DNA from 2 places in the Mesorhizobium sp. P2_E9 genome. Region 1 is predicted to be linked to the other one. Evidence: riboswitches for the same ligand, from Rfam matches in the RefSeq annotation. Region 1 holds a riboswitch; the other holds the start of a gene.
What was found. Region 1 has a riboswitch for S-adenosylmethionine ahead of metX (homoserine O-acetyltransferase MetX). Riboswitches for the same ligand answer to the same signal wherever they lie in the genome.
Positions count from the first base shown of each region.

Region 2: it holds a riboswitch for S-adenosylmethionine, as region 1 does, so the genes downstream of both, AC1D05_RS13535 (O-succinylhomoserine sulfhydrylase) here and metX (homoserine O-acetyltransferase MetX) in region 1, are expected to answer to the same signal.

Region 1 is NZ_JBFUET010000005.1:146,491-151,400, reverse strand. It holds gene AC1D05_RS10985 (DUF1330 domain-containing protein) at 54-374, shown strand; gene metW (methionine biosynthesis protein MetW) at 387-1,001, opposite strand; gene metX (homoserine O-acetyltransferase MetX) at 998-2,167, opposite strand; SAM riboswitch at 2,274-2,351, opposite strand; gene hisC (histidinol-phosphate transaminase) at 2,514-3,623, shown strand; gene AC1D05_RS10965 (prephenate/arogenate dehydrogenase family protein) at 3,630-4,565, shown strand; gene AC1D05_RS10960 (sugar kinase) at 4,704-4,910, opposite strand, start outside.
Region 2 is NZ_JBFUET010000006.1:337,795-342,704, reverse strand. It holds gene AC1D05_RS13545 (ABC transporter substrate-binding protein) at 10-783, opposite strand; gene AC1D05_RS13540 (2'-deoxycytidine 5'-triphosphate deaminase) at 883-1,977, opposite strand; SAM riboswitch at 2,057-2,134, shown strand; gene AC1D05_RS13535 (O-succinylhomoserine sulfhydrylase) at 2,192-3,382, shown strand; gene AC1D05_RS13530 (ceramide glucosyltransferase) at 3,398-4,549, opposite strand; gene apaG (Co2+/Mg2+ efflux protein ApaG) at 4,771-4,910, shown strand, end outside.

The DNA of each region.
Region 1 (4,910 bases):
ATCTGCAGTCATGAGGCCGGCAAATCGGCCTCGATCGACAAGGGAGTACCGTCATGACCGCTTACGCCGTTGCCCATATGCGCCAAGTCACAATAGGCCCGCAGATCGTCGAGTATCTGCACAAGATCGATGCCACGCTGGAACCTTTCGGCGGCCGTTTCCTGGTCCATGGCGGCGACGTGGAGGTGATCGAGAACGATTGGCCGGGCAACCTCATCATCATCGAATTTTCCGACCGGCATCAGGTGCACAGCTGGTACAATTCGCCAGCCTACCGGGCGATCCTTCCACTGCGCACCGATAATTCGGACTCCGACGTCATCATCGTTGACGGCGTCGAGCATCCGCACAAGGCTACGGATGTGCTTGGCTAGACGTGCCGTGCCCTATCGCTTCAGCAAGAACACCGCCTGCTGGCCGAAGAAATTCCAGAACCACCAGGGCATCGACAAGCCGATCTTCTGGCCGGCTGCGTCGAGCGCGGTCGCTTTTTCCACCGTCGCACCGAGCTCCTCGCACAGATTGACGAAGTCGCGGATGGTGCAGAAATGGATGTTGGGCGTGTCGTACCAGGAATAGGGCAGGTCCTGGGTCACCGGCATACGGCCTTTGACGAACAGCGACAGACGCACCCGCCAATGGCCGAAATTGGGGAAGGACACGATCGCCCGGTCGCCGATCCTGAGCAGTTCGTCGAGCACCAGCTTCGGGTTGCGGGTCGCCTGCAAGGTCTGCGACAGGACGACGAAGTCAAAACCCTTGTCGGGATAGAATTCGAGATCCTTGTCGGCGTCGCCCTGGATGACCGAGAGGCCGCGCGCCACGCATTCATTGACGCCGCGCTGCGACAGCTCAAGCCCGCGGCCGTCGACCTGCTTGGTATCCTGCAGCAATTCAAGCAATGAGCCGTCGCCCGAACCGACGTCGAGCACGCGGGACTGCGGCGGGATGAGGTTGGCAACGACCTCGAGGTCGACGCGCTGGCTGCCGTTGACGCTCATGATGTGAGCCCTCTCGCCCGGGCCGCCGAGCCGATGAAGCCGTTGATGGCGGCAAACAGTTCCGGCTCGTCGAGCAGGAAGGCGTCGTGGCCGCGATCGGTCTCGATCTCGACGAAGGATACGGATGCGCCGGCGGCGTTAAGCGCGTGCACGATGGAACGGCTCTCCTCGGTTGGAAACAGCCAATCCGATGTGAACGATACCAGGCAGAAGCGGGTCTTGGTGCCGGCAAAGGCGTCCGCCAGCCGGCCGCCATGGTCGGCGGCAAGGTCGAAATAGTCCATCGACCGCGTCATGTAGAGGTAGGAGTTGGCGTCGAAACGGTCGACGAAGGTCATGCCTTGGTGGCGCAGATAGCTTTCGATCTGGAAGTCGGCATCGAAGCCGAAAGTCAGGTGGTCGCGATCCTGCAAATTGCGGCCGAATTTGCGGTGCAGGGCGGCTTCCGAAAGGTAGGTGATGTGGGCGGCCATGCGCGCCACCGCCAGGCCCTTTTCCGGGCGCTGGCCGTGCTCGAAATATTTCCCGCCATGCCAGTCCGGGTCGGCCATGACGGCTTGCCGGCCGACCTCGTGGAAGGCGATGTTCTGGGAGGAATGGCGGGCGCCGGTGGCGATCGGCAGTGCCGAGAAGACGCGCTCGGGATAGCACGACGCCCATTCCAGCACTTGCATGCCGCCCATCGAGCCGCCGAGCACGCAGAACAGTTTCTCGATGCCGAAATGGTCGATCAGCATCTGCTGCGCGCGCACCATATCGCGAATGGTGATGACCGGCAGGTCGAGCCCGTAGGGTTTGCCGGTGGCCGGATTGGTCGAGGCCGGGCCGGTGGAGCCAAGGCAGCCGCCGATGACGTTGGAGCAGATGACGAAAAAACGGTTGGTGTCGATGATCTTGCCGGGGCCGATCAGCACTTCCCACCAGCCCGGCTTGCCGGTCACCGGATTGGTGTTGGCGACATGCTGATCGCCGGTCAGCGCATGGCAGACGAGGATGGCATTGGAGCGGGCATCGTTCAGCGTGCCATAGGTCTGGTAGGCGATCTGGAACGGCGACAAAAGCGTGCCGGCGTCGAGCTTGAGCGGCTTGTCGGACCCGAAGCGCAACACCGGGCTCGACGGCTGGTCGGCCTCGTTGTTGGTCTTTCCTGCGCGCAGAGCGGCCATTCTCGTCTCACTTGCTGCATCATATCAGGCGAAAAATCGCCGCCGATGCGTCCGTCCGGCCGGCCGCGGACAATAAAAAACCGGCATTGCCATTCGCAAAGCCGGTTACGTCACGCAAACGGCCCTTTAGCGAATTGTTTAACGTGGCTGCAAGCCGACCGGCCAAATCACCACGGAACTGTCGCTGCCCTTCTAGAACTCGCCCGCCCTGTCGTCAATGGCGGCTGTCTGGGCCGGTTGCCAGGCCAACTGCTGGCACCACTGCCGCCTCTCGACATTGCGGGCCATGACTTGTATTTCCGCTGCGGCCTCCGGATGGAGGCATTTTCGACGGATTTTGCAAAAAATGAACAAGACATTGGATCAGGCACGTCCAACCCCGCGCGCGGGCATCATGGACATCGACGCCTATGTGCCCGGCAAGAGCGCCGCACCGGCCGGTGTCGCCAAGGTCTACAAGCTGTCGTCGAACGAGAACCCGCTCGGGCCGTCACCGAAGGCGATCGAAGCCGCGCGCGAGGTTGCCGCCAGACTCGACATCTATCCCGACGGCACCGCCAAACGGCTGCGCGAGGCGATCGCCGAGGTGCACGGCCTCAACGCGCAGAACATCATATGTTCCAACGGTTCCGACGAGATTCTCGGCCTTTTGGCACAAACCTATCTCGCGCCCGGTGACGAAGCGATTTTCACCGAACATGCCTTCATGGTCTACAAGATCTACGTCCAGTCCGCAGGTGCTGCGCCGATCGCGGTCAAGGAGACCGACGAGCGCGCCGACATCGATGTGATGCTGGCCGCCGTCACGCCGCGTACGAAAATCGTGTTCCTGGCCAATCCCAACAATCCGACCGGCACCTATGTGCCGTTCCAGGAGGTGCGCCGCCTGCATGCCGGCCTGCCCCGCAATGTGCTTTTGGTGCTCGACGCGGCCTATGCCGAATATGTCCGCCGCAATGATTATGAAGCTGGCATCGAACTGGTCGGCGGCGCCGAGAACGTGGTCATGACCCGAACCTTCTCCAAGATCGGCCTGGGTGGCGCGCGGATCGGCTGGATGTATGGCCCGATGCATATCGTCGACGCCATCAACCGCGTGCGCGGTCCCTTCAATGTCAATGCGACGGCGATCGAGGCTGGCATCGCGGCGATCCGCGACCGCGCCCATGTCGAGCGCAGCGTGGCGCATAACGAGACCTGGCTCACCTGGCTGAGCCAGGAGATGACCGGGCTCGGGCTGCGGGTGACGCCCAGCGTCGGCAATTTTCTGCTCATTCATTTTCCCGACGACCAGAAGCATTCGGCGGCGGCGGCTGACGATTACCTGACCGCGCGCGGCTATATATTGCGGCGCGTTTCCGGCTACGGCTTCCCCAACGCGTTGCGCATGACCGTCGGTACCGAAGAGGCCAATCGCGGCGTTGTCGCCGCGCTCACGACATTCCTGAAAAGCTAGAGCGCCATGACCTCACCGATGTTTGAAAAGATCGCACTGGTCGGCATCGGCCTGATCGGCTCGTCGCTGGCCCGCGTCATCCGCCGCGAGGGCCTCGCCGACCATGTCGCCATCTCGACCCGCAGCGCCGCGACGCTGGCGCGGGCGGAGGAACTTGGGCTGGGCGACAGCTACACGACAGATGCGAAGGAAGCGGTGCGTGATGCCGATCTGGTCATCGTCTCGGTGCCGGTCGGCTCGTCTGGCGCGGTGGCGCAGGAGATCGCGCCGGCGTTGAAGAAGGGCGCGATCCTCACCGATGTCGGCTCGACCAAGGCCTCCGTCATCGCGCAGATGCAGCCGCATGTGCCTGACGGCGTGCATTTCATTCCCGGCCATCCGCTGGCGGGCACGGAAAAATCCGGCCCTGATGCCGGTTTCGCCGACCTGTTCGACAATCGCTGGTGCATCTTCACGCCGGTGCCGGGCACCGATCCGGATGCACTAGAGAAGCTGTCGGAATTCTGGCGCCGCTGCGGCGCCAACATCGACACGATGGACCCGCAGCATCATGACATGACGCTGGCCATCGTCTCGCATCTGCCGCACATCATTGCCTACAACATCGTCGGCACCGCCGACGACCTGGAATCGGTGACCAAGACGGAAGTGATCAAATATTCCGCCTCCGGTTTTCGCGACTTCACGCGTCTGGCCGCCTCGGATCCGACGATGTGGCGGGATGTGTGCCTGCACAACAAGGACGCCATCCTCGAAATGCTGGCGCGGTTCTCGGAAGATCTGGCGTTCCTGCAGCGCGCGATCCGCTGGGGCGACGGCGACAAGCTGTTCGACCTGTTCACCCGCACCCGCGCGGTTCGCCGCTCGATCATCGAGGCCGGCCAGGATATCGATACGCCCGACTTTGGCCGTCAGGCGGTCGAGCATCCCAAAGGGAGCTGATATTCAGGTGAGGCCGGCCTGCAAATGGCTGACGCCTGCGCTTCCGGTGCTCACGTACAAAAAGTACGCTCCGCTCCGGTTCTCGGCATCAGCCATTTTCGACTCGGCCTGACCTCAATCTCAACTCCCTTAGCGTTGTTAGGGTGTCGGCCAGGTCGCCGAGACCATCGCCAGCGTCTCGGCCCGGTTCGGTGCGCCCAGCCTGCCGCCGAAGCGCAGGCATTTGAGCGCGGCGGCGGCACTGGCGAAGCGCAAGGCCTGCTCGACCGGCATGGCTTCGGCCAGCCCGACGGCAAAGGCGCCGTGGAAGACATCACCCGCCGCCAGCGTGTCGACCGCTTTGAT
Region 2 (4,910 bases), on a different contig from region 1:
TTCAACGTCTCAATAAATATCGAAGTCGAAATACTTGGCCTGGATCTTCTTGTAGGTGCCGTCGGCGACGATCGCGTCGATGGCCGCATTGAGCTTGTCGCGAAGTTCTGTGTCTTCCAGGCGCACGGCGATGCCGGCCTGCGTCTCGGTGCCCTTGACGTCGCCGACCAGCTTGCAGCAGCCCTCGCTTGCCTTCTTCAGCCAGTCCACCAGCACGAATTTGTCCGAGATCACGGCATCAAGCCGGCCGTTGGTCAGGTCGGTGATCGCCTCTTCCTGGGTTGGGTAGAGCTTCGCCTCGGCGCCCGCCTTGCCATAGGTGTTCTGGGCATAGTCGGCTTGAGTGGTCGAAGCCTGGGCGCCGACCGTCTTGCCGGCGAGCGCCGCCGGGTCGGTCGAGGTCAGATCGCTGTCCTTCGGCGCCACCAAAGCGAGCGGCGTGGTGTAGTATTTGTTGGTGAAGGCGACCTGCTTCTTGCGCTCTTCGGTGATGCTCATCGAGGCGATGATGGCGTCGAACTTCTTGGCTTGCAGGGCGGGGATGATGCCATCCCAGTCCTGGGTGACGATTTCGCACTCGACCTTCATCTGCGCGCACAGCGCATTCGCGATGTCGATATCGAAGCCGACGACCTTGCCGTCAGAGGTGATGGTGTTGAACGGCGGATAGGCGCCCTCGGTGCCGATTTTCAATTTCTCGGCAGCTTGCGCCGACAGAGAGCCGGCGGCAACCGCCAACATGGCAGCGCCTGCCGCCGACAGGATCCATCTTGAAATCTGCATTTTCTTGTTCCCCTTGAGCGCCGCATCCCGGCGACCGACAAGCCAGCCAAGCATGATGCGCCAGCCCAGGCAAGTATTTTGCCTGGCGGTAATCGGGGCTCAGCGCGCGGCGCGAAAATGCTTGGAGAGCTTCAGGCCCTGGGCCTGGTAGTTGGAGCCGAGATCGGTGCCGTAGAGCGCCTGCGGCCGCTTCAGCATATGCTCGTAGACCAACCGGCCGACGATCTGGCCATGGTCGAGGATGAACGGCACTTCGTGGCTGCGCACTTCGAGCACCGCCCGGCTGCCGGTGCCGCCGGACGCCGAATGGCCGAAACCCGGATCGAAGAAGCCGGCATAGTGGACGCGGAATTCGCCGACCAACGGGTCGAAGGGCGTCATCTCGGCGGCATAGAGCGGCGGCACATGCACCGCTTCCTGGCTGACGAGGATGTAGAATTCATCGGGATCGAGCACCAGTTCGCCAGCGCCGCTCTTGTGGATCGGCTCCCAGAAATCGACGACCTCCTGGGCCGCGCGCTTGTCGACATCGACGAGCCCGGTGTGATGCTTGCCGCGATAGCCGACCAGACCATCGCTGTCGCCATTGAGGTCGATCGACAGCGCGATGCCGCCGCCGGAAATATTCGGCGGCTCGGTGGCGACCAGCATTTCGGCGCGGTGCAGTTCATGCAGTTCGGCTTCCGAGAGCAGCGCATTGCCGGTGCGGAAGCGGATCTGCGACAGGCGCGAGCCGGTGCGCACGACGATCGGGAAGGTGCGCGGGCTGACTTCCAGGTAGAGCGGACCGTTGTAGCCGGCGGCGATCTTGTCGAACTCGTGGCCGCGGTCGGTCATGACACGGGTGAAGATGTCGAGCCGTCCGGTCGAGCTCTTCGGATTGGCGGAGGCCGAAATCTCGGCCGGCAATGCCAGGCTTTCGAGAAGCGGCACGATGTAGACGCAGCCGGTTTCCAGCACCGCGCCTTCGGCCAGGTTGATCTCGTGCAGCTTCAGCCGGTCGAGCTTTTCCGAAACCTTGTGGTTGGGGCCGGGCAGGAAGGAGGCGCGCACCCGCCAGGCCTTGTCGCCGAGCCTGAGATCGAGGCTGGCCGGCTGGATCTGGTCGGTATCGAGCGCGCGCGCCGACTTCAGCGCACCGGACTGGAACAGCGCCGAAATGTCCTGATCGGGAAGAATGCCTGTTTGCCGCAAGGGCGTTACTCCTAGGCCGCTGGTACAAACCTCTTAATGAAGCCGGCAATTGACGCAAGCGCGGCGCGGGTCTAAAGGGTCGTTATCCCGTGGTGATTTGGCCGGTCGGCTTGCAGCCACGTTAAACAAGTCGCTAAAGGACCGTTGGCCGCAAGGCCGTATGGACCGGTTGCGACTTTCGCGGCCGGTTTTTTTGTGTCTGGAAACAAAAGCAATGAGCAGCAAGAAGCGCAACTGGAAGCCTCAGACAGCCCTCGTGCACGGCGGAACCCTGCGTTCCCAATTCGGCGAGACCTCCGAGGCGATGTACCTGACCCAGGGCTATGTCTATGAAACGGCGCAGGCTGCCGAAGCCCGTTTCAAGGGCGAGGAGCCGGGCTTCATCTATTCGCGCTACGCCAACCCGACCGTCGACATGTTCGAAAAGCGCATGTGCGCGCTCGAAGGCGCCGAGGACGCGCGCGCCACGGCATCCGGCATGGCCGCGGTGACGGCGGCCATGCTGTGCAGCGTCAAGGCCGGCGATCATATCGTGGCGGCGCGCGCGCTGTTCGGCTCCTGCCGCTGGGTGGTCGAGACGCTGGCGCCCCGCTACGGCATCGAGGCGACGCTGGTCGACGGCACCGACATCGCCAACTGGGAAAAGGCGGTGAGGCCGAACACCAAGCTGTTCTTCCTGGAAAGCCCGACCAACCCGACGCTGGAAGTGGTCGATATCGCCGCCGTCGCTTCGCTTGCCAACTCGATCGGCGCACGGCTTGTCGTCGACAATGTCTTCGCCACGCCGCTGCAGCAGAAGCCGCTGCAGCTCGGTGCCCACATCGTCGTCTATTCGGCGACCAAACACATCGACGGCCAGGGCCGTTGTCTCGGCGGCGTCATCCTGTCGGACAAGAAGTGGATCGACGAGAATTTGCACGACTATTTCCGCCACACCGGCCCCAGCCTGTCGCCGTTCAATGCCTGGACGCTGCTGAAGGGCCTGGAGACGCTGCCGCTGCGCGTGCGCCAGCAGACGGAAAGCGCCGGCAAGATCGCCGACTTCCTCGCCGAACAGCCGCAGATCGCCCGCATCATCTATCCCGGCCGCGCCGACCACCCGCAGGCCGATATCGTCAAGAAGCAGATGTCGGGCGGCTCGACGCTGATCTGCCTCGACGTCAAGGGCGGCAAGCAGGCGGCCTTCGCCCTGCAGAACGCGCTCGACATCGTGCTGATCTCGAACAATCTCGGCGATGCCAAGAGCCTGATCACCCATCCGGCAACGACGACGCATAAGAATTTGAGCGACGAGGCCCGCGCCGAACTCGGCATCGGACCTGGCACGCTCAGGCTGTCGGTCGGTCTGGAGGATACCGACGATCTTCTGGAAGACATTGCCCAGGCGCTGAAGGCCACGAAATAGCGAGCCTCGGCGGGATCAGGCGCGCGACGGCGTCTCTTCCAGTTCGGCGGCCTTGGTACCGATGATCATGGCGTTGCCGCGCCAGTCGACGGCGCCGCCGAGCCAGCCGCGTGCCCACATCGCTGGAAGCATCAAGTCCCGCGCAATCATCGCCGCGACTGTTCGCGGCGACAGGTGCCAGCCCTTGGACCAGGCCAGGGCGCATTCCGGAAGGTAGAAGGCCGCCAGCACGGCGATGGCCGTAAGCGGCAGGCTGAAGCCGGCACTTGCCGCCGCAACCAGTGCAAGCAGCAGCGGCACCACCGCGCCGGTCAGGATTTCGGGCGCGAAGAACAACGGGAAGGTGACGCGGCGCAGACGCGCCCAGCGGGCCTGGCGCGACCAGATCTCGCCAAGCCTGCGCCGGCCGAGCGGCTGCTCGAAGGGTGCCGCGACGAGATTGACGCGCAGGCCAAGGCTGTTCACCAGCTTGGTCGCGGCGGCGTCCTCGGCGATTTCGGCGGCCAGAGCGCGGATGCCGCCATTGGCATCCAGCATCGGCTTGTTCCACAGCATGCTCTTGCCCTGGGCAAAGCCGAGGCCAAGCGCCTCGCCGGCATACTGCCAGCGGGCCTGCAGCGTGTTGAGGAAGGCGCATTCGACCTCGGCCCAGAAGCCATCCGGCCGCGAACCGATCGGCGTCGAGCAGACAAGGCCGGTATCCGTCCGCCACGCCGCCATCAGATGCTGGATGTAGTCCCTCGGCATCAGCACGTTGGAGTCGGCCAGGACGACCCAGTTGTGCCGCGCGGCTTCCCAGCCCTTGACGCAATTGTTGAGCTTGGGATTGGAACTGACGCGGTCGTCACCGATCAACAGCCGGGCGGGCACTTTTGGAAAGCGGCCGATGGCGGCACGGATCAGCCTGACCACCGGATCGTCGGCATGGGCGACACAGAAGATCAACTCGTAGCGCGGCCAGTCGAGCGAGAAGGCGCGCTCCAGCGTCTCCTGCGTGAACGGCTCGACACCGCGCGACGGTACGATAATCGACACCGGCGGCGATTTGCCGGCTGGCCGTGCGATCGTGGTGCGCCGTTTCAGCTGTGAAGCGGCGAGCAGGATGCTGGCAGCGTTTGACAGGATAAGAGCAGTCGAAAGCGAGGCGGCTATGAGAGTGAGTTCCATCGAGATCTGGTCACTCCAGAAGAGACGGCCCGCAACGTGGCCGTTTTCAACAGTTCGACAGAGCGCCGAGTCGCCCGGTGCGTGCACACCACCATTGTCGTGTGTCACTTAAATGACATTCTTTGCCGGCACCTGCGTTTCAAAGTCAGGCGCGACAAGACGCGCACGTTGACCTGCTCGCCGGGAGCGCCGAAAGGTATCGGATTGTTTTGGAGCCGCTTATGTACCGCGCCGTCACGCGCAACATCGAAGTGCAAGTCAGGCCGTTCTACCTCGAGGACCGCTCTGATCCTTCCGAGAACCGCTATGTCTGGGGCTATCAGATAACGATCGACAACCAGTCGGACGAATTCGTGCAGCT